Regions from separate parts of the Tumebacillus amylolyticus genome, predicted to be linked through region 3. Evidence: riboswitches for the same ligand, from Rfam matches in the RefSeq annotation. Region 3 holds a riboswitch; each other region holds the start of a gene.
What was found. A riboswitch is a leader RNA that binds a small molecule or an ion and turns the genes downstream of it on or off. The one in region 3 is predicted to bind S-adenosylmethionine.

Region 1 (7,753 bases), on a different contig from region 3:
GTTCTTCTGGTTCTTGCTGTGAGCCTGCGCAGGGCTTTGAGGAACTTACGATGCTTTCGGAGACTGCATCGGCCCCGGGGTCGGACTTGCAAGCGGGCGAGGCTCGCACGATTTTTCAGGTCGATGGCATGGACTGCGGGGAATGTGCCCGCACGGTGCAACGCGTTGTCAGCAAAATCGACGGTGTCCGCAACGTCGACGTCAATTTCAGCACCACCAAGATGACCATCATCCACACCTCCACCACAACGGAACTCCACACCATCGCCAAAGCCGTTACCCAAGTCGGCTACCAACCAACCCTGCTCGACACCACCCTCGAAGGGGAAAAAAGCGCCGCCCTCACCCAAGGTTCCCCGACGCGCAATCTACGTGCGATTCTCACCGGAATTTCCGGGGTCCTTCTCGCAGGTGGGATGGCTCTCGACTACAGCAACGTCAGCCCGTCCGTTGCTCTGTTTCTGTATGTGCTCGCCATCCTAACAGGCGGATTCTACGCCGCTCGTGCCGGACTGTTCGCACTCAAATCGTTTACGCTCGACATGAACTTCCTCATGACCGTTGCCGCCATCGGGGCTGCTGCAATTGGACAATGGTCGGAGGGGGCCACGGTTGTATTTTTGTTCGCAGTCGGCAACTGGTTGCAAGCTCGCACGATGGAGCGCACCCGCCGCTCGATTCGCGACCTCATGAACTTGACACCCAAGCAAGCGCTTGTCCGTCGCAACAACCAAGAAATGATTCTGCCACTTACGGAACTGCGTGTCGGCGATATCTTGATCGTTCGTCCGGGAGAACGAATCCCGATGGATGGCATCCTCACCGACGGCTCGTCGCACGTCAACCAAGCGGCTGTCACCGGGGAGTCGATTCCCGTTTTCAAACAGCCGGGCGACACTCTCTATGCGGGTTCGCTCAATGAACAGGGCGCTTTTGAATTCCGTGTCACCAAACGGGTGGAGGACTCCACGATTCAACGCATGATTCACATGGTCGAAGAAGCGCAATCACAAAAAGCGCCGTCTCAACAATTCGTCGACCGCTTTGCTACGTATTACACGCCGATCGTCGTTTTGTTGGCGGTCTTGATTGCGATCGTACCGCCGCTGGTTGGACTTGGCAATTTTCATGAGTGGCTGTATCGGGCGCTGGTTTTGCTCGTCATCGCCTGCCCGTGCGCACTGGTCATCTCAACCCCCGTCTCCATCGTGGCGGCCATCGGCAATGCGGCACGAAACGGCGTGCTGATCAAGGGCGGTGCCATTCTCGAACAGACAGGTCGAGTCAAAGCCATCGCGTTTGACAAAACGGGCACACTCACCCAAGGCAAGCCGCGTGTCGTGCAGATCGAGTCGTTTGGCAGCTTGGCTCCCGACCGCATACTGCCTGTGGCGGCGGCGCTCGAATCGCGTTCGGAACACCCGCTGGCCCGAGCCATCGTCGCCCATTTCCAAGAACTCGACCCAAACCCGTTGCCCACCGTCCAAAACTTCCAAGCCCTCGCAGGCAAGGGAGCCCAAGGCATCGTCGACGGAAATCTCTACTATATAGGAAGCCCCTCATGGATCGCAGAAACCCAAGCATCGAATGAAGCCCATGCTTCAAGTGAAGCCATTGCTTCAATAGAAACCAATGCTTCAAGTGAAGCCAATGCTTCAAGAGAAACCAATGCCTCAAGAGAAACCAATGCTTCAAGAGAAACCAATGCTTCAAGAGAAACCAATGCCTCAAGAGAAACCAATGCCTCAAGAGAAACCAATGCCTCAAGAGAAACCAATGCTTCAAGTGAACCCAAAGTTTCCTATTATGCAAAGCAAGGATCCGCAGGAGCCGTATCTACCCACCAAGACCTCGGTCGTACGGTCGTCCTTCTCGCGGATGAACACGGGGTTCACGGTTTGATCGCCATCGCAGACGTGCTCCGTGACGAGAGCGAATCCACTCTGCAACAACTTCGCTCCGCCGGCGTCTCACACACGGTGATGCTGACCGGCGACAACCAGCGTGTTGCAAACAGCATGGCCTCACGCCTCTCGCTGGACGATGTGCAAGCCGAACTGCTCCCCGAGGACAAACTCGGTCGCATCCAAGCTCTGAAAAAACGCTTCGGCTCCGTCGCGATGGTCGGCGACGGGATCAACGACGCCCCGGCCCTTGCCGCAGCTGACATCGGCATTGCAATGGGAGGCGCCGGCACCGACGTCGCCCTTGAGACCGCCGACATCGTGCTGATGTCTGACGATCTGCACCAATTGCCCAACGCCTTCGCCCTCAGCCGCCGCGCTCTCGGCGTGATCAAACAAAACATCTGGTTCTCGCTCGGCGTCAAACTCGTTTTCCTCGCCCTGACGCTCGTCGGTCTCTCCAATCTCTGGATGGCCGTCTTCGCCGACACCGGAGCTGCGCTGATCGTCATCGCCAACGGCATGCGTTTGATGCGCTACAGGTTTAAAAAGCAGGACAACTAACGTACAATGAAACGTATTCACCTTAGAGGAGGACCTATTGCGATGAAATTTACGCACCTGGCCGTCGGCGCGCTGTCTGCCTCGATGATGCTGCTTGCCGGTTGTACCGCAACGAATTCCGCGAATAGCAACGGAAGCGGCGTGGCCGATCAGCCTGTCGCACAACTGACCCAACACCAACACCAAGTCGCAAACGGTGATATCCAAGAGGAGACCAAGTCTCTAACCGACCTACCGACTTTTCTAACCAACGCCGATCCCAAGATCGTGACCGCCTACAAAACGGCCGCCGCGAACAAAGACCTCGTAAAGCAAATGCCGTGCTACTGCGGCTGTGGTCAAAGCGCCGGACACATGAGCAACTTGTCCTGCTTCATCCATGAAGTCAAGCCCGACGGCACCGTCGTCTGGGACGATCACGGCACCCGTTGCGACACCTGTATGAACATCACGCTCGAGTCGGCGCAGATGAAGCAGTCCGGCAAGACCGTACTCGACATTCGCCAGTACATCGACAACAAATACAAAGAAGGCTACGCACAACCCACGCCGACCCCCATGCCACAAGCCTAACATAGGAAAAAAGGACCCCTTCCCACGCGGAAGGGGTCCTTTTTTTGTTCAAAAAATTATCAAACTATATCAAAAACACTATTGAAATACGATATCTATCCATAATATAATAAATTTACAGAACATAGGGAGGTTTTACAATGAAAAAGAAACTGATCGCAATCGTCGCCGCAGCGATGACCCTGACCACGCAAGTGGCAATGGCAGACACCGGAATCGCAACGATCTCGGCAGGTTCCGAAGTCAACACCGTTACCACCGCATCCGTATCTCTCGCAGTGCCGCTCTACAGCCAATCCGGCCAAACTTGGAGCAGCCAAACGATGCAATCTTGCGCGGAAACCATCTCTGCAGCAGGTTGCACGTTGACTTCTGCTACCATGGTCTTCAAATATTACGGCGTTTCCATTGACCCGGGTCAAATGAACTCCAAGATGGGCGCTTCCGCTTGCCCGTTCGTCTACGGCGATGCCATCACGAAGGCAGGCGCCGGGATCGTCAACCACGTGACCACGTCCTCCCCGACCGCATGGAGCACCGTCTACAGCGCAGCGAAATCCGCTCTGGACGCAGGCCACCCGTACATCGTCGGCATGAACAAACCGGCCGGCGGCACGCACTTCGTCGTCATCTCCGGCTACGCAACCACCGGCGCATCTGCGTCCGACTTCACGATCAAAGACCCGGCAGGCGGCGTAACCCGCACCCTGAGCTACTACACCGGTCTGTCCTACACCCCGTACCGCGGTGTTGTATACTCCAAGTAATTTGAAGATGAGAAAAAGACAGCACATTCCTTCGGGTTTGTGCTGTCTTTTTTGCTTTTCTTTCTTACGGCTTCGCTGTATAGTTAGTAAGAATGATTTTTGTGAGAAAGGGGTTTCTCCTACCCATGAACATAAAGCAAGCGGATCGTTTGCAGTCTCTTCCGACGCAATTTTTTTCCACGATGGTGGCGAAAGTCAACGCTTCCATCGCAGCAGGGAATGACGTAATCAACCTCGGCCAAGGCAATCCGGACCTGCCGACGCCGCCGCACATCGTCGAATCGCTTCGCACCGAAGTGCTCGACCCGATTACGCACAAATACCCGCCGTTCTCCGGCATGATCGAACTCAAGATCGCCATCGCCCAATGGTACAAGTCTGAATTCAACGTCGACCTCGATCCGGCAACGGAAGTCGCGATCCTGTTCGGCGGCAAGACCGGCCTCGTCGAACTCCCGGTCTGCCTCTGCAACCCGGGCGACGCCGTGCTCGTCCCGGACCCGGGCTACCCGGACTACTGGTCGGGTGTGGCGTTGGCTCAAGCAGAGATGGTGATGATGCCGCTGCTCCGTGAGAATGCCTTCCTCCCGGACTACTCGCAGATTCCCAAGGACAAGCTCGACAAAGCGAAGATCATGTTCCTGAACTACCCGAACAACCCGACTTCGGCAACGGCTCCGCTTTCCTTCTATGAAGATACGATCGAATTCGCCCGCAAGCACAACATCGTCGTCGCATCCGACTTCGCTTACGGTGCCATCGGCTTTGACGGGGAGAAACCGGTCTCGTTCCTCCAAGCAGAGGGGGCGAAGGAAGTCGGCGTGGAATTTTACACGCTCTCCAAAACCTACAACATGGCAGGCTGGCGCGTAGGCTTTGCTCTGGGGAACAAAGACGTCATCTCGGCGATCAACTTGATCCAAGACCATTACTACGTTTCGCTTCCGGCTTTCATCCAGCGTGCGGCGGTCGCGGCGCTGACCGCTCCGCAAGACTGCGTACACGAGTTGGCGGCCACCTACCAGCGTCGTCGTGACGTATTCGTCGGCGGCTTGCGCGAGGCCGGGTGGGACGTGCTGATGCCCAAGGGTTCGTTCTTCACCTGGGTACCGGTGCCCAAGGGCTTCACGTCCTTGGAATTCTCCGACCTGTTGCTTCAGAAAGCGCATGTCATGGTTGCACCGGGGAACGGATTTGGCGACAGCGGCGAAGGCTACGTGCGAGTGGGTCTCTTGACTTCCGAGCAACGCTTGCAAGAAGCGGTCGACCGCATGGTAAAAATGTCCCTGTAACATATACAAAAAAAGAATTGACAGCAGGGGGTACACCCTGTAATATATCATCTAGTTGCAAGACAATTGCATACACAATACGCACGAACTTCTTATCCAGAGCAGGCTGAGGGACTGGCCCGATGACGCCCGGCAACCGGTATGTTTTTTCATACACGGTGCTACCTCCTACAGGAATACACCAAGTTTCATGGTTCCTGAAAGATAAGAGGCACGAACGCTTATGATATAAGCAACGCCTCTTTCTTGTTTCATGAGAAAGGGGCTTTTTTATGGATTCTTGGTTTGGATTCGAGAGGAGACCTTTTGGATGACAACTGCAGAATTTGTTCACGTAACCTATCTGGCGCACGGCAAACCCGGCACCGACTGGCTGAAAAAAGCCAACGGGATCGCAGTCGGGCTCACCGTCGGCTCTTGGACCGATTTGCCGGCCGCACGCAAAGACGCGATGCAAAAACACCTCGGACACGTCGCCGATGTGAAGCAGATCGGCACCGACCCGCACGGTTTGGAGCAAGCAATGCTTACGATCGCGTACCCGACCATCAACTTCACGCCGGACATCCCGGCTCTGCTGACCTCCGTGTTTGGCAAACTCTCGATGGACGGCATGATTCGCCTCGTGGACATCGAGCTCCCGCCGACGTTCGCAAGCCGGTTCCCCGGTCCGAAGTTTGGCATCGACGGTCTGCGCGAACAACTGAACGCCTACGACCGACCGCTGCTCATGAGCATTTTCAAGTCGGTCATCGGCTACGACACGGAGACGTTGGCGGAGCATTTTTACCAACAAGCACTTGGCGGTGTGGACTTGGTCAAGGATGACGAGATCTTCTTCGACGAGACCTACGCACCGTTTGAAAAACGGATCGCGGCGTGTCGCGCGGCTGCCGAACGCGCGCAGGCAGAGACGGGCAAATTCACCCTCTATGCGGCGAACTTGACGGGTCCGGTCACAGAGATTTTTGAAAAAGCACGCCGTGCCGTGGACGCAGGAGCTTCGGCGTTGTTGCTCAATGTCCTGACGTACGGCTACGACGTGTTGCAACGACTGGCAGAGGACCCGCGTGTCAACGTTCCGATCATGGCGCACCCGGCACTCGCGGGCGCGTTGTATCCGTCGCATCAGTACGGTATCTCGGCACATGTCGTGCTCGGTCAACTGATGCGCATCGCAGGGGCGGACATCGGTCTGTACCCGTCCGCTTATGGCTCCGTGGCGCTGGAGCGAGGCGAGACGTTGAAAATTGCACAAGCTCTCACCGAACCGAACCACGTTCTCAAGCGTGCGATTCCGGTTCCGAGTGCGGGCATCCATCCGGGGCTGGTTCCGTATCTGTATCGTGATTTGGGCAACGACCAAATCATCAATGCAGGCGGCGGGGTTCACGGTCATCCGGGCGGTTCGGCGGCAGGCGGTCGTGCGTTTAACGCAGCAATTGCAGCCGTTGTGAACGGCAAGACACTCTCCGAAGCGGCGGAAACTTCTCAAGAGATTCGGACGGCCCTCGATCTGTGGGGCAACCCGTCCGAAACAGGAACGGAAAAATAATCGGTAAGTAGAAAGAAGGAGGACTCATGAGCAAACGCATCGCCATCTTCTGTGACTTTGACGGCACGATCACCGAGCGCGACATGATCATTACGATCATGGAGCGGTTCGGTGCGCCGGGTTGGGAGACGACCAAGGATCAGATTTTACACCAAGAGATTCCGATTCAGACCGGCGTGGGCCGTCTGTTCCACGGAATTTCCTCCACCCTCCGCGATGACGTCGCTGCCTATGCACAGGAAGTGGCGGTGATTCGCGCGGGGTTCCCGGAGTTTTTGGAGTTTTGCAAGGCGCAAGGGATCGACTTCTGGGTGACGAGCGGCGGCATCGACTTTTTTGTCAAACCGTTGTTGGAGCCGTTTGCCATCGAGAACCCGATCTACTGCAACGGCAGTGACTTCTCAGGCGAAACGATTGAAGTGACGTGGCCGCATGCGTGTGATGAGCAGTGCGAGAACGGCTGCGGCATGTGCAAGCCGTCGGTGTTGCGACAGTTTCCGGATGAAGATGTGTTCAAGATCGTCATCGGCGACTCCATTACCGACTTGCAGGCGGCGAAGCTTGCCGATTTTGTCATCGCGCGTTCAAAATTGCTGCAGGACTGCGAAGCGCTCGGGCTTGCGCATGCACCGTTTTCGACGTTCTATGACGTGATGGAAGTAATTCAACAACTCGTGAAGGGGGAGGTTTTCCAGTGACCTACGCATTTAACCAAGAAGACCGCATCCGCGTAGCCCAAGAGCTCGTGGACGTGGCGAAAAACTTTGCGAACAAAGGCTGGTTCCCGGCAACGGCCGGCAACTTGTCGATCAAATTGAGCGGGGAGCCGTTGGTGTTTGGCGTAACGGCAAGCGGCAAGGACAAGGAAAACCTCACCATTCACGACATTTTGGCGGTGGATGGTGATTCCAAAGCCATCGAACCGACGAACTTGAAGCCGTCGGCGGAGACGTTGATTCACGCCGAAGTCTACAAGCGCGTGCCGGAAGCAGGAGCTTGTCTGCACGTCCACACGCTGTACAACAACTTGATTTCGGATCTGCTGTTCGAGCAAGGCAAGCTGCGCATTCAAGGGTTGGAACTGATCAAAGCGCTGAA
Region 2 (7,753 bases), 350 kb from region 3:
AGCGGAATGCTTCCATTGTGCAAATTTGTTCGAGAAAAGCCGTTGAGCAGGAGAGGAAGACGTGCTAAGATAAGTCCTGTCGCCGCGAGAGACACACACGCGAACGACGCTTGAAAAAAGGTTTTTGAAAAAAGTATTGACTTCTCGCAAGACGATGTGTTATCTTAATAAACGTCGCCGCAAGAGAGCGATACGAAAACGAAATACTTCTTATACGTGGAGAGGTACCAAAGTGGCCAAATGGGGCGGACTGTAAATCCGTTGCGTAAGCTTCGAAGGTTCGAATCCTTCTCTCTCCACCATTACATGTGGCGGTCGTGGCGAAGTGGTTAACGCACCAGATTGTGGCTCTGGCATTCGGGGGTTCGATTCCCCTCGATCGCCCCACTATGTAACAAGTATGGAAACATCCAATAGCATTCGTTGGGGAGTCGCCAAGCGGTAAGGCAACGGACTTTGACTCCGTCATGCGAAGGTTCGATCCCTTCCTCCCCAGCCATTTGCGAGCCATTAGCTCAGTTGGTAGAGCACCTGACTTTTAATCAGGGTGTCGAAGGTTCAAGTCCTTCATGGCTCACCATTTTCACCCAATATGCGCCCTTAGCTCAGCCGGATAGAGCGTTTGACTACGAATCAAAAGGCCGGGAGTTCGAATCTCTCAGGGCGCGCCATTTTTTCACGGGGGATTAGCTCAGTTGGTAGAGCACCTGCCTTGCAAGCAGGGGGTCAGCGGTTCGAATCCGCTATTCTCCACCAGATGCCTTTTTAGCTCAGTAGGTAGAGCGCATCCATGGTAAGGATGAGGTCATCGGTTCGATTCCGGTAAAAGGCACCATGTATCTTGGCCCGTTGGAGAAGCGGCTTAACTCACCGCCCTTTCAAGGCGGCATTCACGGGTTCGAATCCCGTACGGGTCACCAAGATGGAGGTTTAGCTCAGCTGGGAGAGCATCTGCCTTACAAGCAGAGGGTCGGCGGTTCGATCCCGTCAACCTCCACCATTTTTATACGGAGCTGTGGTGTAGTGGCCTAACATGTCCGCCTGTCACGCGGAAGACCGCGGGTTCGAATCCCGTCAGCTCCGCCACTTTTTACAAGCAATACCTCTTTTGCGGGTGTAGTTCAATGGTAGAACTCCAGCCTTCCAAGCTGGTCGCGTGGGTTCGATTCCCATCACCCGCTCCATTAATACGGGCCCATAGCTCAGTTGGCTAGAGCGCACGACTGATAATCGTGAGGTCGGAAGTTCGAATCTTCTTGGGCCCACCAACTTGTAACAGGAAAAGACCCCTTCTCAAGCAGAAGGGGTCTTTTTTTCTTGCGCACACGGGCAATACTAAAGGAGACTCTATGTGCAAAGGGGGAACTCCGAGATGAAACAAGTGGTACTGAAGCCTGAATTGCGTACGCCGGGTGGAGAAACGGTCAGCATCTACCTCAACGACAACTGGGCAGGAGATGTGTACCTCGTCTACCGTGAAGGGGATGTGCTGACAGGCACGATCCAGATCGACACCAAATCGGTGTCAGAGGACGACATGGAACTCGTCACCGAGGAGGTCCGCACCTACATCGAGCATTTGAACGCAGCGCTTGGCGTAGAAGACAGCTCGGTGGTCATGGTCTACGGAGACATCTCGTCGATGATTGAGATGGAGCCGTTCGAAGTTCTTTCGGTGGAGACGGTCCAAGAGGACGACGAGATCGACGCCTACGAGGAGAACTTGGAGTTCGTCGATGCGTTTGATGAGGACGAGGAGGAAGACTGCGAAGACGAAGACTGCGAAGACGAAGACGTGATGGAATTCGACGATCTGGATATCGGCAGCAGCATCGAGTTTGCTGACGATGACGAAGACGACGAGATCTTCTACGAAACGGACGCAGATGAAGATGACGAAGCGTTCCACCTCTCCGTCGCGTATCGCAAGGGGGAGCATACGAAATACCACTTGCATGACGACGAACATTATACGCTGGGCCTCGTGTCGGTCGATGAGATTGGCGACAACATTTCCGGCCGCGTGGAATTCTGGGAGCGTCCGGATGACGAGGAAGCCAACGAAGTCGCCAAGATGTTGGCGCGGACGTTCGGGGAGTTGGGCGATGCGGAGAACATCTCGTTCACGATGAACCATGCCGACTACCACATCGGAGACATGCACTTGGAGCGCCGAGATTTCCTGTAAGGCTTTTTGAAAAAAACGCCACTTGCTCCCCGCGAGCAAGTGGCGTTTTTTCGGACGTCAGCGGGGAAAAAAAGACCTCGTCCGCGAGGGGACGAGGTCTTTTTCACTTGGTGCAATTGGTGCAGATCCTGGTTAGCGGTTCATCCAAGTACCGTTGTTGGACGGAACGCCTGCCCCGTTGCCGGTGGTCGAACCGCTCGGCGTGGTGCCGAATCCTGCAGAACCGGTATTGGAGCCACCCATCGGTGTGCCTTGGGTGCCCAAGGTGCCGGATTGAGAGGAACCATTGGTGGTCATGCCGCCACGAGACATCGTGCCTGCTCCGGACGTTTGGCCGGTGCCTGCGCCGGAGGTCGTGCCCATGTTGTAGTTCGTGGTATGGCCTGTTACACGGTTGGTGATGTTCGAAGTCACGTTGCGGAACCCGGTGCGGATGTCGTTGAAGAAGTTTTGGCCGGTGTACGCAGCAGTGCCTGCGAAGTTACGAACGGCGTTCGTCGTGGCACCGCCTGCGTTGCGCACCGCGTTGGTGCCGGCGTTTTTGGTGCCGCTCAGGTATTGATTGAAGCGATTCATGAGAGACGGCGAAGCGGTGACGTAGACGTTTTTGATCGACGGATTTGCTTGGCGAACAGCTTGGACGATCTGAGCGCGGAGGTCGTCGGACATGGTGTTGTCCGACCAGACGTTCAGGTTGCCGGCTCCCGTGGAGGAGCTGTACAGGCCGTAGGTGTTGTTGGAGCCATTGCCGGACGAAGCCCCGTTGGAGCCATAGATGCCGGCGTTGGAACCTGCAACCCCCGCAGTACCTGCCGTGCCGCCGCCGGTCATCCCGTACGCGCGAGCCCCTGACTTGGAACCGCTGTACGTCGAGCCCATATTGGCCCCCGAGGTACGAGTCCCCGTACCGGTGGTGCCGTACGTGCCGGAAGTCGTCCCAGTCCCCGTACCATAGGTGCCCGAGTAATTCGAGGGAGTACCTGCACCGTACGTACCGTAATTCGTACCGGCCCCCGTACCATAGGTGCCGTAATTGTTGCTAGAGCCCGTACCATAAGTTCCGTAATTCGTACCGGCCCCCGTACCATAGGTGCCGTAATTGTTGCTAGACCCCGCCCCAGAAGTTCCGGAGTTCGTGCCTGTTCCCGTGCCATAGGTGCCGTAATTCGTACCGGTCCCTGCACGATTGCCGCGCATTTCGTCACGCCCATAAGTCGTGCCGTAGTTCGTCCCGGCCCCGTACGTGCCGTAGTTGCTGGAACCATAGGTTCCCGAATTGTTGCCTGTGGTATTCGTCCCGTTTGCGTACCCGTTCAGATACCCAACCGTCCCCGGATTGCCGGTTCCGGAAACTTTCCCGGTGCCGCCGACAGTTCCATACGTACCTGCATTGGACCCCGCACCGTAAGTGCCGGCCGTACCAGAGGTCCCATACGTCGAAGCACCGTACGGATTGCTGTAGGAATTCGCATACCCATTCCCGTTAAACACAGAACCTTGCCCGTTCACAGCATTCCCCGTGTTCAACGAGTTGTAGTTCGACGTATTGGTGCCTGTCGCCGTGCCCGAGTTGCCGTAGCCGCTCATGCCCGTATTGGCACCACCGCCATACACGCCATAGCCCGTCTGGTTGTTGCTCTTGATCGACGGAGAATTCGTCCCCCCGACGTTGGCAATCGGCGGCGAAACCAATGCGTACGGCATCGACAAACCGGTCCCGCGCATGATCCCGGTGTTGTTGTTGCTCGCCGCCGTATTCGTCCCCGACTTGCCAACTTGCACCGGAGTGCCTGCACCCTTCGTGGTCGAAGTGCCCACCGGCCCTTGCACACGATGGTCATTCAGCGAAGTCGTCCCCGTATCGCGGCTGCCCGTGATACTTTTCGTCGTGACCCCTTGCTTCGTAATCGCATGACGGTTGGTCGGAGAATTCACAGCCACATACGCCGTGTTGCCGTTCACAATGACACGCGCACTCGACACACCGGGAATCGACGCGATCCGATTCGCCAATTGCGGGTCGGCATGAGCGTTCAGATCGCCCGTTGCAGTCCCGCGATTCCCCGTCGTCAATCCGTTCATACGCCCGCCGCGATCTGCCGCACTGTACCCGCGAATGTTCATGTTGTTCGCACGATCAGGCGTCAGATTGCGCGGAGTATACCGCGGATCACGAGTGTCGAGAACTTTGCCGCCGCGAGAGGTGTCATACGTCTCGTTCTTTCCATCCGGCGACCCGTTCGGTGCCGCCTGATTCGTACAGCCTGCAAGCAGAGATGAGGACAGGAGAAAAACGCCAGCTAGAGTCGTTACCTTTTTCAAAGTGTCTACCTCCTCGGGGCGTTCTATAGTGTGGACGGGCTCGCCACCAATCCGAACTTAGCATCACCGCACACCGACTCTCTCACACGCTGAAAGATTTGGAGGAGAAAAAAACGCTTGACGGTCTTTTTCTCAGGATGGTATACTCCAACCTGTAGTCAAGAGTCAAAACCATTAATTCCGACCGAATAACTTAATATTGTTCTCTTATCCAGAGAGGTGGAGGGGCTGGCCCGATGAAACCTCGGCAACCGTCATGACAACCGTACAAGGTTGAGTGAAATGGTGCCAATTCCTGTAAGACTGTACAGTCTTGACAGATGAGAGACGCGAATCCGCCATGTGCATTTGTGTCCTTCACTGTTGAAGGGCACTTTTTTATTATCCCGGACCATAACGAAGGAGGGACCACGGTGATCATCTTGCAAAATCTTCGCAAAGATTACATCGTAGACAAAAAATCGATCACCGCGCTGAAAAAAATCGATCTCACCATCGAACGCGGCGAAATTTTTGGAATCATCGGCCATTCCGGCGCGGGGAAGTCCACGCTGATCCGCTGTATCAACTTGCTGGAGAAACCGACATCCGGCTCGGTCATCGTGAACGGCCAAGATCTGACACAACTGACCTCGTCCGAATTGCAAACGGCGCGCCGCGAGATCGGGATGATCTTCCAACATTTCAACTTGCTCTCGTCCGCAACCATCTACGAAAACATCGCCTTCCCACTGCGCCTCACCAAGCGTTCGAAGAGCGACGTCGATAAAAAAGTCCGTGAACTGCTCGACCTCGTCGGCCTCACGGACCACGCGAAAAAATACCCGGCGCAACTCTCCGGCGGACAAAAACAACGCGTCGGCATCGCCCGCGCACTCGCCAACGACCCGAAAGTCTTGCTCTGCGACGAAGCCACGTCAGCACTCGACCCGATGACCACCCAGTCGATCTTGAAACTGCTGGGCGACATCAACAAAAAACTTCACCTCACCATCGTGTTGATCACGCACGAAATGCACGTCATCCGCGAAATTTGCGACCGAGTCGGCGTCATCGACGACGGCGAGATCGTGGAACTCGGCCCCGTTGCAGACGTGTTCCTCAACCCGAAGCAGCGCATCACGGAGGAGTTCGTCGAGCAAGTCAGCGATTTCGACTTCCCGTTGGAGCTCTTGGAGCAATACCGCGTCATGCCGGAGTCAGAGCGCAATCGCCACCAAGTCGTGCAAGTCTCGTTCCTCGGCGACACCACGTTCCAGCCGGTGATGTTCCAAGTTTTGCAGTCGCTCCCCGTTCAGTTCAACATCTTGCATGGCACGATCAACCGCATCAAGGACACCCCGTTCGGGCGCTTGGTGTTGGAGATCACGGGGGAACCGGCCGACGCACGGGATGCGGTGCAACAACTGCGAGCACGAGGCTTGCAAGTGGAGGTGCTGCTGTAATGGATTTCAAGGAACTGTTCGTCAACGTCGATTGGACGGATATCTGGAAAGCGCTCGGCGAGACGATGTACATGGTTTCGCTCTCGACGCTGTTCACCGCACTGATCGGTTTGCCGCTTGGCATCTTGGTTGTCTTGACCTCACCGGGTCACTTGTTGCAAAACCGCGGGGTCTACGCCGTCCTGAGTTTTATCATCAACATCTTCCGCTCCATTCCGTTCATCATCTTGATGATCATGCTGATTCCGTTCACGCAGATTCTCGTCGGGACCTCCATCGGGGTGACGGCGGCGATTCCACCGCTGGTGATCGGCAGCGCGCCGTTTTTCGCCCGCTTGGTGGAAGTTTCACTTCGGGAGGTTGACAAAGGCGTCATCGAAATGTCGCAATCGATGGGAGCCACGACTTGGCAGATCATCGCACGGGTCTTGCTTCCCGAAGCTCGCTCCGGCATCGTCGCCGGCATCACGATTACGCTCGTCGCACTCGTGGGCTACACCGCGATGGCGGGTGTCATCGGCGGCGGCGGTCTGGGCGACCTCGCGATTCGCTACGGGTACCAACGATTCCAAACGGACGTTATGATCGTCACCACCGTCATCATGATCGTTCTGGTCCAAGTGTTCCAAAGTGTCGGCGACAAACTCGTCCGTCGCTTCAACCGCAAATAAAAGAAACCCTACTCCTGAAAGGATGATTCCACCCATGAAAAAATTGATCCTCGGCGCTGTCTCTCTGTTGCTCTCCGCTTCCCTCGTCGGCTGCGGCACTTCTGCGAAAAACGATACGGCAGGCTCCACCACCGACGGCGGCAACAAAGTCGTCACCCTGAAAGTCGGCGCTTCTCCGGTTCCGCACGAAGAAATCCTCAAAGCGATCGCACCGCAACTGGAGAAGGAAGGCGTGAAGCTCGACATCGTCACCTTCAACGACTACGTGCAACCGAACTTGAAATTGGCAGACGGGACGCTCGATGCGAACTTCTTCCAACACGTTCCGTACCAAGATTCCTTCGCGAAGGAACACAAACTTGACCTCACCGCGCTGACCCCGGTTCACGTTGAACCGATCGGCGGCTACTCCAAGAAGTACAAAAACGTAAACGATCTGCCGGACGGCGCAAGCATCGCGCTCCCGAACGACGTCACCAACGAAGGCCGCGTCCTCGCCCTGCTCGATAAAAAAGGCTTGATCAAGCTCAAAGACGGCGTCGGCATCTCCGGCACCCTCAAAGACATCACCGAAAACAAGAAAAACTTCAAGTTCAAAGAACTCGAAGCTGCCATGCTCCCGCGTGTTCTGCCGGAAGTGGACCTCGCGATGATCAACACCAACTACGCGCTGGAAGCGAAACTCGTCCCGACCAAAGACGCCCTTATCATTGAAGACAAAGATTCCCCGTACGCAAACGTTCTGACCGTCAACACCAAGGACAAGGACAACGAAGCGCTGAAAAAACTCGCCAAAGCTCTGAACTCTCCGGAAGCGAAGAAGTTCATCGAAGACAAATACCAAGGCTCGATCATCCCGGCGTTCTAAGTCTATAGTAGAAACAGACTCCCCTCGCAGGGAGGAGGAGAGGTTCCGTCTGCAGACGGAGCCTTTTTTTTTCGCCGGGCGGTACAATGAGGACAACAAGAACAGGACCCCCGAAGGAGGAAACAAACATGTTGAAAGCACTGCTCGGACTCACGTTGACCAAAGACGAAACCAAAACGGTGGAGCTGACCCCGGTCGCCGGCACGACCCGCTTGAACGTTCATATCCACAACGGCGAAATCGCCGTGCGTACCTGGGA
Region 3 (7,753 bases):
GAGTCCGCGAACGAGGGGAATTCCGTCGTGGTCGTCGTCTCCGCAATGGGCGATACGACAGACGACCTGATCGACCTCGCGCGTCAATTGACGACCAATCCGTCACCGCGTGAGATGGACATGTTGCTCTCGACAGGGGAGCAAATTTCCATTGCGTTGCTCGCGATGGCCGTTCAACAACTGGGGCATACAAGCATTTCGTTCACAGGCGGTCTGGCCGGGATCTCGACCGAGGCGGTGCATGGTCGCGCACGGATTACCGACATCGACCCGACTCGTCTGCACGGAGCGCTGAACGACGGGAGCATCGTCATCGTCGCCGGGTTCCAAGGCACCTCCGAGGACGGCTCGATCACGACGCTGGGTCGCGGCGGTTCCGACACGACGGCGGTCGCGTTGGCCGCAGCTCTGAAAGCGGACTTATGCGAAATCTACACCGACGTGGACGGCGTCTATACCACCGACCCGCGCGTCGTGAAAGCAGCGAGCAAACTTTCGGCGATCTCCTACGATGAGATGCTGGAACTGGCGCACTTGGGAGCAGGCGTCCTGCATCCGCGCGCCGTCGAATTTGCGAAACAATACAACGTCGCGCTGATGGTGCGTTCGAGCTTCAATCACAATCCGGGTACGCTGGTAGAGGAGGTCGCAGCAATGGAACAAGGACAAATCGTACGAGGGATCGCTCACGACATGAACGTGGTCAAAGTCGGTCTGGTGGGTGTGCAAAGCCGCACCGGCAACTTGAAACGCATCTTCCAAGCATTGGCGGATCAAGCGGTCAACGTGGACATCATCGTCACATCGGTTGTGCATGACGAGCAATCGGACATCTCCTTCACGATTGGCGAGGACGATCTCGACACCACGCTGACGACGCTGAAATCGCAATTTCCGGATGTGCAACTCTCTGTGGAACAAAACTTGGCGAAAGTCTCCATCGTCGGCGCGGGCATGATCTCGAACCCGGGGGTTGCGGCGCAGATGTTTGCAACGCTTGCCGATGCGGGCATTTCGATCAAGATGGTTTCCACCTCGGAGATCAAAGTTTCGACCGTAATCGATCAAGATCGCGCACACCAAGCGGTGCAAGCTCTGCACACTTCGTTTGGGCTCGATTCTGTACAAGAAGCTGTCGTGGCAGGTCTTGACAGCCACGCATAGTCCGTGATAAAACAGGTAATAACTTCATAAACGTGATGATTCACTCTTATCGAGAGCGGCGGAGGGACTGGCCCGACGAAGCCCGGCAACCTCGTTCGTACCCACACGAACGAAGAGGTGCTAAATCCAGCAAGCGTGTGTACCGTACACGCTTGGCAGATAAGAGGTGGAATCCTGGATACAGGACCCCCTCTTTTTTATTTAAAAAGTGGGGGTTTTTTACGATCCGATGGAGGGATTCCCAATGACGATCTACGTACAAAAATTCGGCGGCACATCTGTCGCCGACGCAGAACGCATTCAAAAAGCGGCACGTCGTCTCGTTGAGACGGCACAGGCCGGGCACCAAGTCGTCGCCGTCGTCTCGGCGATGGGGCATACCACCGATCATTTGGTGGACTTGGCAGGTCTTCTGTCAGACAATCCGTCGCCGCGAGAAATTGATATGTTGCTCTCCACGGGGGAGCAGGTCACCTGCGCGCTGATGGCGATTGCCGTGCAGCAGTTGGGTGCGTCGAGCATCTCGCTCACCGGCGGGCTCGCGGGCATTCGCACGGAGTCTCACCACGGGCGTGCGCGGATCATCGACATCGACCCGACGCGCATCTGGGCCGAATTGGGGCAGGGCAAGATCGTCATCGTCGCCGGATTCCAAGGGTTGACCCCCTGTGGAGAGATCGCCACGCTCGGTCGAGGCGGTTCCGACACGACAGCCGTTGCGCTGGCAGGGGCGTTGGGTGCCGATCTGTGCGAAATCTACACCGACGTGGACGGTGTCTATACCACCGACCCGCGCATCGTCCCGCACGCACAGCGAATCAACGAGATTCCCTACGACGAGATGTGGGAATTGGCGCATCTCGGGGCGAACGTCCTGCACCCGCGGGCTGTTGAAGCGGCTCGCCGACACCGTGTTCCCGTGCGCGTGCGCTCCTCCTTCGAGTACGACGATCCGGGGACGCTGCTCACCTCGACGGTAGCGAATGCTCTAGCACTGCCCGTCTACGGGATCGCACTGGACCCCGACCTGCAATCCGGCTGGCCGGGAGACACGTTCGAAGCCGATGGTGACCTCGCCAAGATCTCAGTCGTCGCCGCGCCGCTGACCACAGGAGCCGAGCTGCACCCGCAGATTCGAGTTGCGCTGGAAGGGGCCGACATCTCGGTGCACGGCCTGCACGTCAGCGTCACCTGTTGCTCCTGTCTGGTGGAAAAAAGCCACGTCCACGAAGCGGTGCGTGTCTTGCACACCGCGCTGGGACTCGACGCGAAACGTACGAAAATTCTTGACACTTTTGAATGAAACGTGTTACAACATGGTAAGACTAGAAGTAAACAACAAAACCATAACGTGAAACTCTTATCGAGAGCGGCGGAGGGACTGGCCCGACGAAGCCCGGCAACCTCGTCTGTACACAACAGGCGAAGAGGTGCTAAATCCAGCAGACACGGCGTGTAGACGCCTGTCTGACAGATAAGAGGTGGACTGTACATACAGGACCTCCTCTTGTAATTCACAAGCAGGGGGTCTTTTTTATGCTCTCGAGAGAAAGGTTGGGATGAGGTTGACGGTGTTGGAGAAGTGTCGTACGAAGACGTTGGTGTTGCCTGAGTTCCGCTTGGAGAGCGGGGCGTTGTTGCGCGAAGTGAAGGTGTCGTATGAAGCGCACGGAACCTTGAACGAGACGGGGACGAATGCTGTCTTGGTCTGTCATGCGCTGACAGGAGACGCGCAGGCATCGCAATGGTGGAACGGCGTGGTTGGACCGAAGCAAGCGCTGGACACCGAGCGGTATTTTGTCATCTGCTCAAACGTGCTCGGCGGCTGCATCGGTTCAACGGGGCCGCAATCGGTGAACCCGGAGACGGGGCACCCTTACGGCAGTTCGTTTCCGACTGTGACGATTCGCGACATGGTTCACTTGCAACATCGGTTGCTGCAGGAACTCGGCGTTCCGAACTTGCACCTCGTCATCGGCGGTTCGATGGGCGGGCTGCAAGCGATCGAATGGGCGGTGACCTATCCATCGTTCGTGCGCCACTGCATCCCGATCGCCTCCGCTCAACAGCTCTCGGCGCTCGCCATCGCTTACAACGACGCGATGCGCACCGCGATCACCAACGACCCCGCCTGGAACGGAGGCGACTACTACGACGGTCCTGGCCCCCTGCAAGGCTTTGCCTTGGCACGCAAGATCGGTATGATTACCTACCGCTCCTATGAACTGTTCGAAGATCGCTTCGGGCGGGAGACGACACCGAACGCCGCTTCCTACCAGATCCAAAGCTACCTCGCCCACCACGGGCAGAAGTTGGTCAATCGATTCGATGCCGGCAGTTACCTCTGCTTGTTGAACGCAATGGACCATCACGACATCGGACGCGACCGTGGGGGCCTGCAGGAAGCCTTGCAGCGTATTACGGCAAACGTGCTGTGGGTTGGGATCGACAGTGACCGTTTGTACCCGTCAGTTGAACAGAGGGCCTGCTACGAGGCGTTGCTCCGAGCGGGCGTGAAGTGCGAGTATGCGGAAATCGCATCGGTGCATGGACACGATGCGTTTTTGATTGAAGCGGAGCAGACGTCGGAGACCGTAAAACGCTTTTTACAACGAGTGGAGGGATGATGAATATGACAGCAGAGAAAAAAGGCACGGTGCGCGTAGGAATTTTGGGCCTTGGCACGGTCGGCGGCGGTGTGTTCAAGACCCTCCACAGCAACCGGGAGACGATTCGAAAACGCACCGGGTACGAAGTGGAGGTCACGTCGATTCTCGTTCGCGACTTGGAAAAAGAGCGTCAGTTCGACATCGACGCAAGGCTGCTGACGCTTTATCCTGAAGATGTTTTGAACGCCGAATACGATGTGCTGATCGAAGTGATGGGCGGTCTGGAACCGGCGCGCACGGTGATCACGGAAGCCCTGCGCACCGGGCGCCACGTCATCACGGCGAACAAAGAACTGATGGCAAAACATGGTGCCGAATTGCTCGCCGTCGCCGAGCAAAGCGGTGCCCACCTGTTGTTTGAAGCGAGTGTTGCCGGGGGCATTCCGGTCATTCGCATGTTGCAGGGCTACTTGACGGCAAACCGTGTCAAGGGAATTTCCGGCATTCTGAACGGCACGTGCAACTACATTTTGACCGAGATGGGCAGCACGGGGCGCGAGTACGCCGACATCTTGGAAGACGCCAAAGCGCTCGGCTATGCAGAAGCCGATCCGACCTCAGACGTCGAGGGCTTCGATGCTGCTTACAAACTCGCGATCCTCACCAACCTCGCGTACGAAGCGGAAGTTGACCTCGCGCAGATCGAACGCGTGGGCATCACCTCTCTGCAAGCGGCCGATCTCGAACTGGCGGAACGCCTGGGCTACTCGATCAAACTGATCGGCAACGCGCGCGAGACAGACGATGGCTTGCAGCTCTCCGTACGCCCGCGCTTGTTGCCCAAAGCCCATCCGCTGGCGAACATCAACGACGTGTTCAACGCCGTCACGATCCAAGCGGACGTCGTGGGCGAGTTGACGTTCTCCGGTCGCGGGGCAGGGGAATTCCCGACGGCCAGCGCCGTGATCGAAGACTTGACCGCGCTGCTGTGCGGAGAGAGCTCCATTCGCCGTCCGTCGTGGAAACGCCGCATCTCAGGCGACGCCGGAGCGAAAAAAGCGCAAGGCAACGCTTGGTACTTGTCCTATTGTTGTCGCCCGGATGACGTGCAGGAAATCGAAGTGAAAGTGGTCGAAAGCCTGCTCACCCAAGGCGCGTTCCTCAATGCTCGCGGAGAAGTGGCACAAAAAAACGGTCTCGTGCGCCAAGGTTGGCTGGTAGGGGGCGTGTCGGAGCAGGAACTGCAACAAACTTTACAAACACTCTACAAAACAGGGGCAAATGAGCGTACAGCCGTGCTCCTGCCGGTTGAAGGGGAAATTGTACCGGGTGTAGAATGGAAGCAACAAGTTCCTTCGATTAACGAAGCGTTGCTTTCCGTTCGACATGCATGGTAGCACACCCGGCTGTCAGGTCATGCTACAGGAGCATGACCTTTCCTTTTGTGTCCCATACTAGGCATACTGTGGGAACCTGCAAATTCGTTGAAAGATTGTATTTGGCGGAGCAATTCGACAGTATACGTCGAATGGTGTCAAGGTATGTGTGACAGTTTCTTGACATGACTTCTGCCAAAACAGTACAATTTATAAAGCGTTAACAGGCCGCCGGAGCCCCTCCGGGAGGTCCATCAAAGGGGGGCGCATGATATCGGTTTCATTGGGAGCGTAAAATCGGGTATGTGATAGATTGCACGTACCGGGGAAGCACGGCCGTGTACACACGGCTATTTTCGGAAGGAGGATCTATGTGGCAAACAATCAAGTAAACCGAGACTTTCTGTTCCGTCGTTTGCACAGTCTGCTCGGGGTAGTACCTATCACTTTGTTCTTGTTCATCCATTTGACCATGAACGCATTCGCAACCAAAGGTGCAGAGGCGTTCAATGAAAAAGCGGGCATGTTGGAGAGCATGCCGTTCCTGCCGATCATCGAGTGGGTGTTCATTTTCTTGCCGCTCCTGTACCACGGCGTCTACGGCATGTATGTGGCGTACACCTCCGGGTACAACGGTTCCAAGTATTCTTGGGGCCGCAACGTGATGTTCACCCTGCAACGCGTTTCGGGTGTCATCACCTTCATCTTCATCCTGTACCATCTCTGGACTGCTAAGATCTTGCCGGATGGTCCGACGTATGACATGGTTCACCAGATCCTGACCAATCCGCTGCAATACGCTTTCATGATCATCGGTACCGTTTGTGCCGTCTTCCACCTTGCGAACGGCCTCTGGGGCTTCTTGATCCATTGGGGCGTCACTGTCGGCCCGCGTGCACAGCGCGTATCCGCATACGTGCTGATGGGCTTGTTCGTCGTGCTGTCCGCTGTCGGCGTGTCCGCACTGGTGGCATTCCACGGTTAATCGTCGTAGGCAATCGCACAGTTAGGAGGAAATGCAATGAGCAACCAACGCATCATCGTCGTCGGGGGCGGTCTGGCAGGCTTGATGGCAACCATCAAGTGCTGTGAAGACGGCATCCCGGTTGACTTGTTCTCGTTAGTACCTGTTAAACGTTCCCACTCAGTGTGCGCACAGGGTGGCATCAACGGCGCCGTCAACACCAAGGGTGAGGGTGACTCCCCGTGGGAACACTTTGACGACACCGTTTACGGTGGCGACTTCCTCGCCAACCAACCGCCGGTCAAAGCAATGTGTGACGCTGCGCCGGGCATCATCCACCTCATGGACCGTATGGGCGTTATGTTCAACCGTACTCCGGAAGGTCTGCTGGACTTCCGTCGTTTCGGCGGCACCCAATACCACCGTACCGCGTTCGCGGGCGCAACCACCGGCCAACAGTTGCTGTACGCGCTCGACGAGCAAGTGCGCCGTTTCGAGTCCCAAGGTCTCGTTCAAAAGTATGAAGGCTGGGAATTCCTCTCCGCAATCCTCGATGACGAAGGCGTTTGCCGCGGCATCACCGCACAGGACCTGCGTTCGATGGAAATCCAATCCTTCACCGGCGACGCTGTGATCATGGCAACCGGCGGCCCGGGCCTCGTGTTCGGCCGTTCCACCAACTCGATCATCAACACCGGTACCGCGGCATCCGCGCTCTACCAACAAGGTGTCAAATACGCGAACGGCGAGTTCATCCAGATTCACCCGACTGCGATCCCGGGCGACGACAAACTGCGTCTGATGTCCGAGTCCGCTCGTGGTGAAGGGGGTCGCGTCTGGACGTACAAGGACGGCAAACCGTGGTACTTCCTCGAAGAAAAATACCCGGCATACGGCAACCTCGTTCCGCGTGACATCGCAACTCGTGAGATCTTCTCCGTCTGCGTAGACCAAGGCCTCGGCATCAACGGCGAGAACATGGTGTACCTCGACGTGTCGCACATTCCGAAGGAAGTTCTCGACGTCAAACTTGGCGGGATCATGGAGATCTACGAGAAGTTTGCCGGCGACGACCCGCGCAAAGTCCCGATGAAGATCTTCCCGGCTGTCCACTATTCGATGGGCGGCATGTGGGTCGATTTCGTCGACGATCACAAGAACGGCCGTTACAACCAAATGACCAACATCCCGGGCCTCTTCGCAGCGGGCGAGTGCGAATACCAGTACCACGGTGCAAACCGTCTGGGCGCGAACTCCTTGCTCTCCGCGATCTTCGGCGGTATGGTCACCGGCCCGTCGGCTGTTAAGTACGCGAAAGGCCTCAAGAAGTCTTCCGCCGATCTCGACAAGTCTGTGTTCGAAACCGAACGCACCAAGCAAGAGCAGAAGTACGAGTCGATCCTCAAGATGGAGGGTACGGAGAACCCGTACGCGCTGCATCGTGAGCTCGGCCAAATCATGACCGACAACATGACCGTCGTTCGCTACAACGATCGCCTCAAGAAAACCGAAGAGAAGATCGTCGAACTGATGGAACGTTTCAAGAACATCGGCATGGCTGACAAGTCCCGTTGGGAGAACATGATGGCACCGTTCACCCGCCAACTGTGGAACATGCTTGAACTGGCACGGGCGATGAC
Region 4 (7,753 bases), 230 kb from region 3:
AATTGGTATGTAAAACGACTCCGGTGGCGTTGATCACCGGACGGTAATGCGGTTGGAATTGCGCGTGTACCCGTTTTGCGACTTCCGCCGCCAGTCTGTCCGGCATCAAGTCGGCTTCACGGTCTTCTCCTGCGAGAATCGCAGTGCGCAGGTCTCCGATCACGTCGCCTGCCAGACGGGAAACCAACGGGTGCGAATGCTCCTCGATCAAGTCCCTACAGACCGGGTGATCGAGCAGTCGATGCACAGCGGGCAATCTGCGCAGTAGTTCCATTCCCATAGACAGTAACACTCCTTAGTTCTGTACCGCTCCCACTCCCTATTCTAGCAAAAAAACTGCCACCGCAATCGGTGGCAGTTCAAAAAGGGGGGAAAAGATCGCAAAAAAGTGGCTCAAACATCTATGATCAACGCAACCGGAAACGGCTGCGGGGTCAACGAACAACTCGCACGCCATCCAGCACGTTCACCAACACACAACCCATACATTCATAACACTACCTTCACTAAGCAAGTGCCCCAAACATCGTCAGACCTACTGCCAACGAGCACTGTCATTCAAGCACCTATAATGCACTGTAAAAAAAGTACCTACATGCACCGTCTTTCAAAGTGCCTACAAACACTGCTTCACTTCGTGCCCATATACCCTGCTTTAGTCTTCGTGCTATTGCCCTACCTTAGTCGTCGTGCTTCTTGCCCTTGCCTTTGTCTTCTTGCTTTTCCCAGCCTTTGTGTTTTCCGTTATCGTGCTTGCCTTCGTCTTTGGGACTGTTGCCTTTGGACGGCTTGCCTTTGGATTCGATCTTGCGCCCGTCGTTCATTTCGATGTCGAGCGTCTGGATCGAATTGAGAACTTGAGAGTTGAGTTGCACTTGCTTGCCTTGCAGAGTTGCCGTCAGCGCGTCTTGCAACTGGAAACCACTCATCAATTTGTTCATGATCTGCACCGCTTGATCCCCCTGCAACTCCACCTTGCGACCGCCGAGGTCTCCTTCGAGCTTATACGTACCGCCCTCTTGCTTGAACTCCACTTTCAAACTGCCTTGCGTCGTGTTCGTTTCAAAGTGCAGATTACGCACTGCATTCAATTGGAACGTGCTTGCCACCACGGCATCCCCGGCCGAGGAAGCCGTGGTAGCAGTCACCGGAGCTGCCGAAGCAGTTGGCTGTTGCACAACAAACGGATTGTTCGCATCCAGCGTCTCTTGGTCCACACTGTCCGCTTGGCTTGCACTCGATGCGCCCGCCGTCGAAGTCTGCGTCACAGCACTCGCATCGGCCACCGCGACCGGTTTCGCATTGCCCAATTGAGCCGCTTCTTCTGCCGTCAACGGGACGGAACTTACAATTTGCGCAGAGACGTTGCTCGCGTTTGTAGCTTGATCTGCATTCGCCGAAGTCGTCGTGCTTCCGGTCACCGCATACCCCACCCCTCCGACCACCAGGGCCAACGGTGCTGCGACCAGTACAACTTTTTTCCACGAAACCTTCATGACAATTCCTCCGTTTCACTTCACCTCTTGTTGCTTATAGATTCGGAACTGCCATTTCAGGAATGACGGTCGCCACACATTTTGGTACGATAGGACAATGGCAACATGATTCACGAAAGGTGGCACACCCCTTGAATAGAGAAACATCCAAACACCTCTACGAAAAAGCTCAAGACGTCATCGTCGGCGGCGTCAACTCCCCGTCCCGCTCGTTCAAAGCGGTCGGCGGCGGCGCTCCCGTGTTCATGGAACGCGGCGAAGGCGCACACTTCTATGATGTGGACGGCAACCGATACATCGACTATCTCGCCGCATACGGTCCGCTCATCCACGGCCACGGCAACAAACACATCGCTGATGCGATCACCCAAGCGGCCCAGAGCGGTGTCCTCTACGGCACTCCGACCAAACTGGAAATCGACTTCGCCACGATGCTTCGCGATGCGATTCCTTCCTTAGAAAAAGTCCGCTTCGTCAACTCCGGCACCGAAGCAGTCATGACGACGATCCGCGTCGCCCGCGCCTACACAGGCCGCAACAAAATCATGAAGTTCGCCGGCTGTTACCACGGACACTCCGACCTCGTGCTGGTCGCAGCTGGCTCCGGTCCTTCGACCCTCGGCATCCCGGACTCGGCAGGGATCCCGCAAGCGATCGCCAACGACATGATCACGATTCCCTTCAACGACCTCACCGCATTCGAAGACGCACTGAAAAAATGGGGCGCTGAAACCGCCGCCATCCTCGTTGAACCGATTGTCGGCAACTTCGGCATCGTCCGCCCGGACCCCGGCTTCCTCGAAGGCGTCAACGAACTGGCTCATCGCTACGGCGCGCTGGTTATCTACGACGAAGTCATCACCGCGTTCCGTTTCCATTATGGCGGTGCGCAAGACCTGCTCGGCGTCAAACCGGACATGACCGCGCTTGGCAAAATCATCGGCGGCGGCCTCCCGATCGGCGCATACGGCGGCCGTATCGACATCATGGAAAAAGTCGCACCGCTCGGCCCGGCCTACCAAGCGGGCACGATGGCAGGCAACCCGGCTTCCATCGCGGCAGGGATCGCCTGCATCCAAGAACTGCAACATGAGGGAACCTACGAACGCCTCGACAACTACGGAGCTCAACTGGAAGCGGCCCTCCTGCAAGCGGCAGCCCGTCACGGGCACACCGTCACCCTCAACCGCGTAGGCGGAGCGTTCGCGCTGTACTTCCTCGACCATGAGGTGCGCAACTACGACGATGCCCAAGCGGCTGACGGCGAGAAATTCGCCCGCTTCTTCCACCTCCTGCTCGACGAAGGCGTCCTGCTCGCACCGTCCAAGTACGAAGCGTGGTTCGTTTCCACCGCCCACACCCAAGCGGACATCGACTTCACCATCGACGTGATCAACCGAGTCTTCGCCCAACTCTAAACAAAAGACCCTTCACCTGCCCGGAAACAAGCGGGTCGAAGGGTCTTTTTTCATAATAAAAAAGACCTGCCAAGGCCGCAGCCTGACAGGTCTTCTCTTCCCAAACAAACGCGGCTTACAGAACGTCAGCCAGTTTGTCGAGCAGTTGAGCTTTGTTTTGGTAGCCGACGAGGGTCTTCACAACTTCGCCGTTTTTGAAAACGAGCAGAGTCGGGATGGACATAACGCCGAACTTTTGCGAAGTCGCCGGGTTTTCGTCGACGTTGAGTTTGCCGATGGTCAGCTTATCGGAAACTTCGCCTGCGAGATCGTCGAGGACCGGAGCGAGCATTTTGCACGGACCGCACCATGCAGCCCAGAAGTCGACGAGAACCGGCTTGTCGCCTTGAATTGCTTCGTTAAAGTTCGCGTCGGTTACAGTTTGAATGAGATCAGATGCCATGATTGATTCCCTCCAATTCGTCGTCTGGCTTAGACAGCCACGACTTCTTTGATTTCCGGTACTGCTGCGCGAACGGTGCGCTCGATGCCCATTTTCAGGGTCATGGTGCTCATCGGGCAACCGCCGCAAGCGCCGGTCATGCGGATCGAAGCGATGCCGGTTTCAGCATCAACGTCCACCAATTCAGCGTCGCCGCCATCGGATTGCAGACCCGGGCGAATTTTATCAAGTGCTTCCTGTACGCGTGCGCGAAGATCTTCCATCATGTATTCCTCCTATCGGTATCGTTCATTTTATCGGTTGGTTGACGCCCATACACATCTAGTATAGGCGGAACTTGTGAAGGCCATTCTGTTGCAAGCCTTCAACATATTGTATTTGTATTGTAGGAAAAATGAACTGGAAAGTCTGTGACTTCCGTTACATCTGTCCTTCCCACTCCGCATGGAACCGCTCCAAAAACTCTTCCATATAACGATGCCGCTCTTCGGCGATTTGTTTGGCGGCGTCGGTGTTCATGAGGGCTTTGAGCAAAAGCAGTTTTTCATAGAAATGATTGACAGCGGTGCTCTTGCCCTTGCGATACTCGTCTGCCGTCATGTCGGTGCGCAGCGGCAGGGTCGGGTCGTGGCTGAGTTGCCCCTTGGCACCGGAATACGCAAACGTGCGGGCGATGCCCAGCGCACCGATGGCGTCGAGACGGTCGGCATCTTGAACGATTCGGCCTTCCAGCGTCCGCACCGGGGGGCGGTTGCCGCCCTTGAACGACATCGTCGTGATGATCTCCAAGAGATGCGCGCGTGTGTCCGCATCAAGGTCGTGCGCATCCAGCCAGTTCGTGAGTTTTTTCATCCCGGCTTCGGGGCTTTCGTTCAATTTCTCGTCGGGGATGTCGTGTAACAGTGCTGCAAGCGAGCAGACAAAAACGTCCGCACCCTCAACGCGCGCGATCCGTTCAGCCATGCGCCGCACACGCTCGATGTGCCAGACATCATGACCGGAAGAGTCTCCGCCCAATTCCTGACGAACGAAGGCTTCAGCCTCTTGCAAAATCCATGTACGTTCCATAAAAATGCTTCCCTCCCGCTCCCCATCTTACCAATAGAAGGTACAGCGAGCAAGGCGAGCGCTTTTTACTTCGCTGGCTCGTTGAGGTTTGGCAACTCAAGCGGCGGCAACGGCGAACTCGTCTGCCCCACGGCAGACCCCTGCGCGTTGTACACCATCTGCGGCACGTCGCCGACCATAACCAGATAGGCGATCGGTACCCGCGTGCTGACTGCATTTGGATGCGTGGAAAACGGCACGACAATCGTCTCTTCCACCGTGAGATCCAGATACAGCACATGCACCGTCTGGTTGATGCCGGCATTGCGCGTCTCATATCCCACTTGTGATTTGGCAATTGTAATCGGGCGGATCTTGATGGGAATATCCGGCCCGAGCGCCGCCAGAATCGAACTCTCATACACCACTCCGAGCGGCAGGGAGATCTCCTCTTCCTTGGAATGCGACAACTCGCCTTGAATATAGTCGGTGACTTGCGCCTGCAAACGCGTGGCTTCTTGCATGTTGAAATACCCGGCGCTGACTTTGCCGTTTGGCCCCTCCCGGAAGTTCATCAGCAAATTGTAGTCGGCAACGCTGGCAATTTTTTTGGAAATCGAATCGTTGATCGCCTTGACCGCATACTGCTCGGCGTATTTCTCAGCCGCGAGCTCCAGATGCGGACGCATCGACGTTTCGTAATAGTAGATCGTCTGCACGCTGGAGAACACGATCATGACCAAGACAAGAAACAGGACGAGCCGCCAGTTCAGACGCTTCCTCCTGCCCACCTTCATCGCCATCGGACGTCCCTCCTTCTCCTCCATGTGTATGTCCCGCGCACCGTTGGTAGAAGATTGACAAACGCGTCATCGAAATGGTACTGTTGGTGAAGTGTTTCGAATTGAATATTTATTTTCTCTTATCCAGAGAGGTGGAGGGACTGGCCCTTTGATACCTCGGCAACCGATTGATCAGGTGCTAATTCCAGCAAAGCGTACGCTTTGGAAGATAAGAGTGGCGGTATCCACCCCTTTTTGCAACTTCTGCCCTCTTCTCGTCTCCCAAGACCGAAGAGGGCTTTTTCTATGCCCGCTACTCCGAGGAGGAATTCGACATGTCAAGCAAAACCCCGATCCAACAGCAATTGCAACAAAAAATTCTCATCCTCGACGGCGCGATGGGCACGATGCTCCAACGAGAAAACTTGACCCCGGACGACTTCGGCGGTGAAGAGCTCGACGGTTGCAACGAGAACCTCGTCCTCACCCGCCCGGACGTCATTCGCAACATTCACGAAGCCTACCTCGAGGCCGGTGCCGACATCATCGAAACTAACACGTTCGGTGCTACGTCTGTCGTCCTCGCTGAATACGATCTTCAACACCTCGCGCATGAGATCAACATCGAAGCCGTGCGTCTCGCCAAAGAAGCGGTAGACTCCTACTCCACACCGGAATGGCCGCGCTACGTCGCCGGTGCGATGGGCCCGACCACCAAGACCCTCTCGGTCACCGGCGGGATTACGTTCGAAGATTTGACCGACTCCTACTATGAACAAGCACGCGCCCTGTTGATCGCCGGCGCAGACGTGCTTCTCCTGGAAACGGTGCAAGACACCCTCAACGTCAAAGCGGGCGCCATTGCCATCCAACGCGCTTTCCAAGACACCGGCATCGAGATCCCCGTCATGCTCTCCGGCACCATTGAACCGATGGGGACGACGCTTGCAGGTCAGAATATCGAGTCGTTCTACATTTCGCTTGAACACTTGAAGCCGATCTCCGTCGGCCTGAACTGCGCAACAGGCCCGGAATTCATGCGCGACCATCTGCGTACACTGTCCGAACTCGCGACCTGCTCTGTCTCCGTCTACCCGAACGCCGGGCTCCCCGACGAGAACGGTCACTACCACGAGACCCCGCAAAGCCTCGCCAAAAAACTCGCCGGATTCGCAGAGAAAGGCTGGCTGAACATCGCGGGCGGTTGCTGCGGCACCACACCGGATCACATCCGTGCCATCCACGAAGCGTTGCAAGATTTCAAACCGCGCACCAGCGCCGAACCGCACCGCCCGGCCGTCTCCGGGATCGAAACCGTCTTCGTGGAGCCGGACAACCGCCCGCTGATCGTCGGCGAGCGCACCAACGTGCTGGGTTCCCGCAAGTTCCGCAACTTGATCGTCGATGGCAAGTACGAGGAAGCGTCCGAGATCGCCCGCGCCCAAGTCAAAAAAGGCGCACACGTCATCGACATCTGCCTCGCCGATCCGGACCGCGACGAAGCCCGAGACGTTGAAGAATTCCTCAAGTACGTCACCAAAAAAGTCAAAGTGCCGCTCATGATCGACTCCACCAACCTCGACGTGTTCGAGATGGCGCTGAAATACTCGCAAGGCAAAGCACTGCTCAACTCTGTCAACTTGGAGGACGGCCCCGAAAAGTTCGACGCGATCGTTCCCATCGTCAAAAAGTACGGAGCTGCCATCGTCGTCGGCACCATCGACGAGCAAGGCATGGCCGTCACCCGCGAACGCAAGCTGGAAGTCGCCAAGCGCTCTTACGACTTGCTCGTGAACCATCACGGACTCGACCCCCGCGACCTGATCTTCGACCCGCTGGTCTTCCCGTGCGGCACCGGCGATGAGCAGTACATCGGTTCGGCACGGGAAACGGTAGAAGGAATTCGTTTGATCAAAGACCACTTCCCCGAATGCCAAACGATCCTCGGCGTCTCCAACATCTCGTTCGGTCTGCCGGGCGCCGGTCGCGAAGTGCTCAACGCCGTGTTCCTCTACCATTGCACCAAAGCGGGCCTCGACTACGCCATCGTCAACTCCGAGAAATTGGAGCGCTATGCGTCGATCCCGGAGGAAGAACGCCGCCTGTCCGAAGAGTTGCTCTTCAACACCAACGACGCAACGCTCGCCACCTTCACCGACTTCTACCGTGAGAAAAAAGTCAAAGTGGTCATCAACGCTTCCACGCTGACGTTGGAAGAACGTCTCGCCTCCTACATCGTCGAAGGCACCAAGGAAGGCCTCTACCCCGACCTCGACGAAGCGCTGACCAAGTACAGACCCTTGGAGATCATCAACGGCCCCCTCATGACCGGGATGGAAGAAGTCGGCCGTCTCTTCAACAACAACGAGTTGATCGTCGCCGAAGTTCTCCAATCGGCCGAAGCGATGAAAGCAGCCGTCGCCCACTTGGAGCCGCACATGGAGAAGACCGACAGCGCGGTCAAAGGCAAGATCCTGCTCGCCACGGTCAAAGGCGACGTCCACGACATCGGCAAAAACCTAGTCGAGATCATCCTCTCGAACAACGGCTTTGAAGTCATCAACCTCG

Region 1: linked by a shared signal. The riboswitch ahead of JJB07_RS07835 (2,3-diketo-5-methylthiopentyl-1-phosphate enolase) and the one ahead of metX (homoserine O-acetyltransferase MetX) in region 3 are both predicted to bind S-adenosylmethionine.
Region 2: linked by a shared signal. The riboswitch ahead of JJB07_RS12640 (methionine ABC transporter ATP-binding protein) and the one ahead of metX (homoserine O-acetyltransferase MetX) in region 3 are both predicted to bind S-adenosylmethionine.
Region 4: linked by a shared signal. The riboswitch ahead of metH (methionine synthase) and the one ahead of metX (homoserine O-acetyltransferase MetX) in region 3 are both predicted to bind S-adenosylmethionine.

The regions. Positions count from the first base shown of each region.
Region 1 covers NZ_JAEQNB010000002.1:185,600-193,352, reverse strand. Annotated here, with positions in the region: gene JJB07_RS07855 (heavy metal translocating P-type ATPase) at 1-2,468, shown strand, start outside; gene JJB07_RS07850 (PCYCGC motif-containing (lipo)protein) at 2,511-3,041, shown strand; gene JJB07_RS07845 (C39 family peptidase) at 3,182-3,808, shown strand; gene JJB07_RS07840 (pyridoxal phosphate-dependent aminotransferase) at 3,934-5,100, shown strand; SAM riboswitch class I at 5,190-5,311, shown strand; gene JJB07_RS07835 (2,3-diketo-5-methylthiopentyl-1-phosphate enolase) at 5,411-6,655, shown strand; gene JJB07_RS07830 (2-hydroxy-3-keto-5-methylthiopentenyl-1-phosphate phosphatase) at 6,682-7,353, shown strand; gene JJB07_RS07825 (methylthioribulose 1-phosphate dehydratase) at 7,350-7,753, shown strand, end outside.
Region 2 covers NZ_JAEQNB010000003.1:553,490-561,242, reverse strand. Annotated here, with positions in the region: tRNA gene JJB07_RS12710 (tRNA-Tyr) at 219-302, shown strand; tRNA gene JJB07_RS12705 (tRNA-His) at 312-387, shown strand; tRNA gene JJB07_RS12700 (tRNA-Gln) at 425-499, shown strand; tRNA gene JJB07_RS12695 (tRNA-Lys) at 505-580, shown strand; tRNA gene JJB07_RS12690 (tRNA-Arg) at 595-671, shown strand; tRNA gene JJB07_RS12685 (tRNA-Ala) at 681-756, shown strand; tRNA gene JJB07_RS12680 (tRNA-Thr) at 760-835, shown strand; tRNA gene JJB07_RS12675 (tRNA-Glu) at 844-920, shown strand; tRNA gene JJB07_RS12670 (tRNA-Val) at 925-1,000, shown strand; tRNA gene JJB07_RS12665 (tRNA-Asp) at 1,010-1,086, shown strand; tRNA gene JJB07_RS12660 (tRNA-Gly) at 1,111-1,184, shown strand; tRNA gene JJB07_RS12655 (tRNA-Ile) at 1,192-1,268, shown strand; gene JJB07_RS12650 (hypothetical protein) at 1,373-2,188, shown strand; gene JJB07_RS12645 (beta strand repeat-containing protein) at 2,321-4,510, opposite strand; SAM riboswitch class I at 4,715-4,837, shown strand; gene JJB07_RS12640 (methionine ABC transporter ATP-binding protein) at 4,924-5,955, shown strand; gene JJB07_RS12635 (methionine ABC transporter permease) at 5,955-6,626, shown strand; gene JJB07_RS12630 (MetQ/NlpA family ABC transporter substrate-binding protein) at 6,661-7,494, shown strand; gene JJB07_RS12625 (DUF4097 family beta strand repeat-containing protein) at 7,623-7,753, shown strand, end outside.
Region 3 covers NZ_JAEQNB010000003.1:203,243-210,995, reverse strand. Annotated here, with positions in the region: gene JJB07_RS11000 (aspartate kinase) at 1-1,164, shown strand, start outside; SAM riboswitch class I at 1,208-1,330, shown strand; gene JJB07_RS10995 (aspartate kinase) at 1,409-2,467, shown strand; SAM riboswitch class I at 2,522-2,645, shown strand; gene metX (homoserine O-acetyltransferase MetX) at 2,739-3,791, shown strand; gene JJB07_RS10985 (homoserine dehydrogenase) at 3,797-5,170, shown strand; gene JJB07_RS10980 (succinate dehydrogenase/fumarate reductase transmembrane subunit) at 5,523-6,134, shown strand; gene sdhA (succinate dehydrogenase flavoprotein subunit) at 6,171-7,753, shown strand, end outside.
Region 4 covers NZ_JAEQNB010000003.1:436,089-443,841, forward strand. Annotated here, with positions in the region: gene selA (L-seryl-tRNA(Sec) selenium transferase) at 1-280, opposite strand, end outside; gene JJB07_RS12095 (RodZ family helix-turn-helix domain-containing protein) at 681-1,496, opposite strand; gene JJB07_RS12100 (glutamate-1-semialdehyde 2,1-aminomutase) at 1,559-2,914, shown strand; gene trxA (thioredoxin) at 3,030-3,356, opposite strand; gene JJB07_RS12110 (NifU family protein) at 3,386-3,619, opposite strand; gene JJB07_RS12115 (HD domain-containing protein) at 3,777-4,424, opposite strand; gene yunB (sporulation protein YunB) at 4,490-5,206, opposite strand; SAM riboswitch class I at 5,323-5,421, shown strand; gene metH (methionine synthase) at 5,521-7,753, shown strand, end outside.